One region of the Methylomonas sp. LL1 genome, then DNA from elsewhere that is predicted to be linked to it. Evidence: predicted binding sites of a transcription regulator. Region 1 holds the regulator's gene; the other holds the start of a gene.
The links. Region 1 encodes HrcA, which represses chaperone genes, less so after heat shock. Its sites were predicted from a motif close to TNTTAGCACTCNNNNNNNNNGAGTGCTAANA; they were not measured.
Positions count from the first base shown of each region.

Region 2: the regulator HrcA is predicted to act here: its motif matches at 870-900, upstream of groES (co-chaperone GroES).

Region 1 is NZ_CP064653.1:4,793,872-4,796,276, reverse strand. Features, by position in the region: gene grpE (nucleotide exchange factor GrpE) at 1-311, opposite strand, end outside; gene hrcA (heat-inducible transcriptional repressor HrcA) at 361-1,401, opposite strand; gene IVG45_RS22465 (septal ring lytic transglycosylase RlpA family protein) at 1,700-2,218, shown strand; gene IVG45_RS22460 (DUF4166 domain-containing protein) at 2,284-2,405, opposite strand, start outside.
Region 2 is NZ_CP064653.1:2,516,615-2,519,019, reverse strand. Features, by position in the region: gene IVG45_RS11710 (HesA/MoeB/ThiF family protein) at 55-801, opposite strand; gene groES (co-chaperone GroES) at 944-1,231, shown strand; gene groL (chaperonin GroEL) at 1,280-2,405, shown strand, end outside.

The sequences.
Region 1 (2,405 bases):
TCCAGCACGCTCAACAACTCCTTGGCGAACTTGGCCAGGCCGTATTTGCGCTCGTCATCCAAATCCTTTTGCACCCGTTTTTTCAGATTCTCCATCTCCGCCATCGTGCGGATGGCCTTGTCCAGATTGTCCGCAGCTTGTTGTTGGGCTTGCTCCAATTGTTGCCGCAAGGCTTCCAGGCCAACATCTTCGGTAGCGGCGGCGGTTTCTCCGGGGGCTTCCTCGGCAAAGGCCTCGCTGGTTTGTTCAAGCACTTCAGCGATTAATTCACTATCCGATTGCTGTTCGTGGCTTGATTGCTGATGACTCATGGTTCACTCCAAAGTTGTAATTTTCAGTTCCGTATATTGATAGGGGCGATTATTTGCTATTCAAGGCCGCGCCCAATAATTTTGCGGTGACGTCGACGAACGGAATCACTTTTTCGTAGGCCATCCGGGTCGGCCCGATTACGCCCAACACACCGACCACCTCATCATTGATCGAATACGACGAAGTCACCAGGCTGCAATGATCGAAGGCCCGATAGCCGGATTCCTCGCCGATAAAAATTTGTACTCCTTCCGCCTGCAGGCATTGATCCAGTAAATGAATCACGCCGCGTTTCTGGCTGAAAGCTTCGAATAACTGCTTCAAACGTTCCATGTCGGATAATTCCGAAAAACCCATCAAGTTGGTTTCGCCGCTGAGTACATAATCGTCCTGGGGCTGTTGCGAAAAGGTCAATTTCGCCATGTTGACCGCATCGATCATGCCCTGGTTGACATGGCTCCGATCCTGCTCCATGTCTTTCAGGATCAACTCGCGTATCTTTGCTACGCTGCGACCGGCGTACACCGAATTCAAATAATTGGCGGCTTGTTGCAACTCCGCCGGACTGTAAGGCCGGTCGGTGTGAATGATCTTGTTATGAACCTCCTGTCCATCGGTGACAAAAATCACCAATACACGGGTATTTGACATCGGCAGAAATTCGATATGCCGCAGCGCCACCGACTCTCGCCGCGGCAAAGTCACGACACCGGCCATTTTGGTGACATCCGACAGCAATCTGGAGGCTTTACTTAAGACATTGCCGGGTTCGTCGACTTCGGCCAGCAGGCTGCTCTGCAATTGGTCCAGTTCAGTTGATTCCAACGGCTTGACGGTCAACAGACTGTTCACGAACAAGCGATAGCCGCTGACCGTCGGTACCCGTCCGGCGGAAGTATGCGGTGAATGAATCAAGCCCATGTCTTCCAGATCAGCCATCACGTTGCGTATCGTCGCCGGGCTCAACTTGAGACTCGAATCCTTGGATAGCACCCGAGAACCGACCGGCTGACCGTCTTGTATATAACGCTCCACCAAGGTTTTTAATAAATAAAGCGATCTTTCGTTTAAATCCTGATTGCTTATCACCACACCACCCAAAAAACTTATTAGCACTCTAAATACGCGAGTGCCAGGGAAAACTATCAGCTAGCAAAATCCTTGTCAACACGGTTGAAGATTCGAGGCGCCAACGGCAGGCTTATCTGTGGAAGGGAAACGCTTAGAAAAAGCGGACGGTGCCGGTCAGAAAACGGAGCCGAGGCGTACAATCAAGCGCGTTTTTAATAAATCGTTAAGCTCGAATTCGGATGATTGCCATCCAACCCGCTAATTCCGGCTTGATCAGTCCATTAAAAAACCGCTTTCCAATCGGAGATAAACACCCATGCTTCCACCCGCTTTAGTCGCTATATTTGACAAGCTCGGTTTAAATTCCTTCAGCAGATTTCCGATTCCACTGCTGATACTGGCATTGCTGCTAGGTGGCTGTGCGTCGGAACCACCGCTGCCGCCCAGCGACGAGCAGGCGGAACTGCCGTCATACGGCGATCAAGCCTCGTACAACAAACCCTATAAAGTAAAAGGCAAAACCTATTATCCGTTATTGTCGGCAAGCGGCTACCGCGAAAAAGGCCTGGCCTCCTGGTACGGCGCCGAGTCCGGCAATCGCACGGCCAGCGGCAGCCTTTTCAACCCTAAAGGTTTTTCGGCGGCCCATAAGACCTTACCGATACCGTCAAAAGTCCGGGTCACCAATCTGAGCAACGGCCGCTACATCGACGTACTGATCAATGATCGCGGCCCATTTAACGGCAACCGCTTGATCGATCTATCCGAGGCCGCGGCAAAACAAATCGGCATGCGCGGCACGACCGAAGTTGAAGTCCAATATCTGGAAAATTAATCCCCCACACTTCACCCTGTCCCAATCCCAGCCATTTCGGCCCACAGGCAAATCTCCCCTGGTTCTCAACAATAACGAAAATTTCCCCGGTAATAATAACTGACGCCCCACAGCGGATGCCGGACGGTGAAATCCAGATAAAATGCCTCTTCCGACACCGCATGTTCGCTGATGGTCGCCGTGCCCA
Region 2 (2,405 bases), 2.3 Mb from region 1:
CTACCGCTCATTACAAAAGCCGGGGAAACCCGGCTTTTTTGTAGCCATGGTTTGTTAATCCGTGCCGCAAGTCGGGCAAGCCGGATTTTTCTTCAGGCGCAAGGTTTGCCATTCCATATTGAGGCTGTCCAGCAACAGTAGGCGGCCGGTCAAGCTTTCTCCAATGTTCATGATGATTTTCATCGCTTCCAAAGCCTGAATGCTGCCGACAATACCGGTAATCGGCGCAATCACGCCGTTGCGGGCGCAGTTTTGCAATTCCTCGCCATCGCTTTGATACAAACAATTGTAGCAAGGGCTGTCGTTCAGTCCGGGGGTGAATACGCTGATTTGGCCTTCGAAACGAATCGCCGCGCCCGATACCAGCGGCGTGTGTTGTTCGACGCAAGCTCGGTTGATCGCGAAGCGGGTACCGAAGTTATCGCTGCAGTCGAGCACCACATCGGCCGCCGCGACTTCCCGATCCAGAAGTTGTCCCTGTAATCGAGCCTTATGGGCCAGCACATTCACTTCCGGATTGATTTTTTTCAGGGTGTTAAGGGTTGAAATGACTTTATCCAGCCCTATATCGGGGGTGTTGTGGGCAATCTGTCGTTGCAAATTGGTTAAATCCACCTGATCGTCATCGTAGATAGTGATTTGTCCAATACCTGCCGCGGCGAGGTACATCGCCGCGGGGGAACCGAGGCCGCCGGCGCCGACGATCAATATCTTGGCGTCGAGTAACTTTTGCTGCCCAGTCATATCGACTTGCGGCAGCATGATCTGGCGGCTGTAACGGAGTAATTGTTGGTCGTTCATGATGATGGCTGTGATGAGTAGGTCGCAGATAATGCCAAAGAGCTTGACAGAGTGCAAAACCCCGATATTATTAGCACTCATGGCTAGAGAGTGCTAATAAGTTATTTAAACGTTAACTTTAATCTACATTAAGGAGATATTGATGAAAATTCGTCCGTTACATGACCGCGTTGTCGTAAAACGCGTTGAAGAAGAAACCAAAACCGCCGGTGGTATCGTATTACCCGGTTCCGCCGCGGAAAAGCCTAGCGAAGGCGAAGTACTGGCCGTCGGTTCCGGCAAACAATTGGATAACGGCCAAGTGCGTGCTCTGGAAGTTAAAGTTGGCGACAAAGTATTGTTCGGCAAATATTCCGGCACTGAAGTCAAAGTCGATGGCGAGCAATATATCGTCATGCGCGAAGAAGACATCATGGGCATCTTGGGTTAATCCCAAACGATTGTTTATCAATTAGTTAATAGATTAGGAATATAAAAAATGGCAGCAAAAGACGTAAAATTTGGCGGCGAAGCCCGCGCATTAATGGCGCAAGGTGTCAACATCCTGGCTAACGCGGTAAAAGTTACCTTGGGTCCTAAAGGCCGTAACGCCGTACTGGATAAAAGCTTCGGCGCTCCAACCATCACCAAGGACGGCGTTTCAGTCGCGAAAGAAATCGAATTGCAAGACAAGTTCGAAAATATGGGTGCGCAAATGGTGAAAGAGGTCGCTTCCAAGACTTCCGATGTGGCCGGCGACGGCACCACCACCGCAACCGTTTTGGCTCAAGCTATCGTCAACGAAGGCTTGAAATCAGTCGCCGCGGGCATGAACCCGATGGATCTGAAACGTGGTATCGACACAGCGGTTAGCGCGGCGGTTGCGGCGATCGAAAAGGCCGCAACCCCTTGCGTCGACAGCCATGCCATCGCTCAAGTCGGCACTATCTCCGCCAACTCCGACGAATCCGTCGGCGCGATCATCGCCGAAGCGATGGAAAAAGTCGGTAAAGAAGGTGTTATCACCGTTGAAGAAGGCACTGGTTTGAACAATGAACTGGACGTCGTCGAAGGTATGCAATTCGACCGCGGCTACCTGTCCCCATATTTCATCAACAAACAAGAAAATATGAGCGTTGAACTGGACGATCCATTCGTCCTGTTGTACGACAAAAAAATCTCCAACATCCGCGAAATGTTGCCGATTCTGGAAGGTGTGGCCAAATCAGGCCGTTCACTGTTGATCATTGCCGAAGACGTCGAAGGCGAAGCCTTGGCGACTCTGGTTGTCAACAACATGCGCGGTATCGTTAAAGTCGCGGCAGTCAAAGCACCTGGCTTCGGCGACCGCCGTAAAGCCATGCTGGAAGACATCGCGGTTCTGACCGGCGGCGTAGTGATCTCCGAGGAAGTGGGCCTGTCTCTGGAAAAAGCCGACATTTCTCAATTGGGCACCGCAAAACGCGTCCAAATCAACAAAGAAAACACCACCATCATCGACGGTGCCGGCGACGAAGGCCAAATCAAAGGCCGCGTGGCTCAAATCCGTGCTCAAGCCGACGAAGCGACTTCCGATTACGACCGTGAAAAACTGCAAGAACGTCTGGCTAAATTGGCTGGCGGCG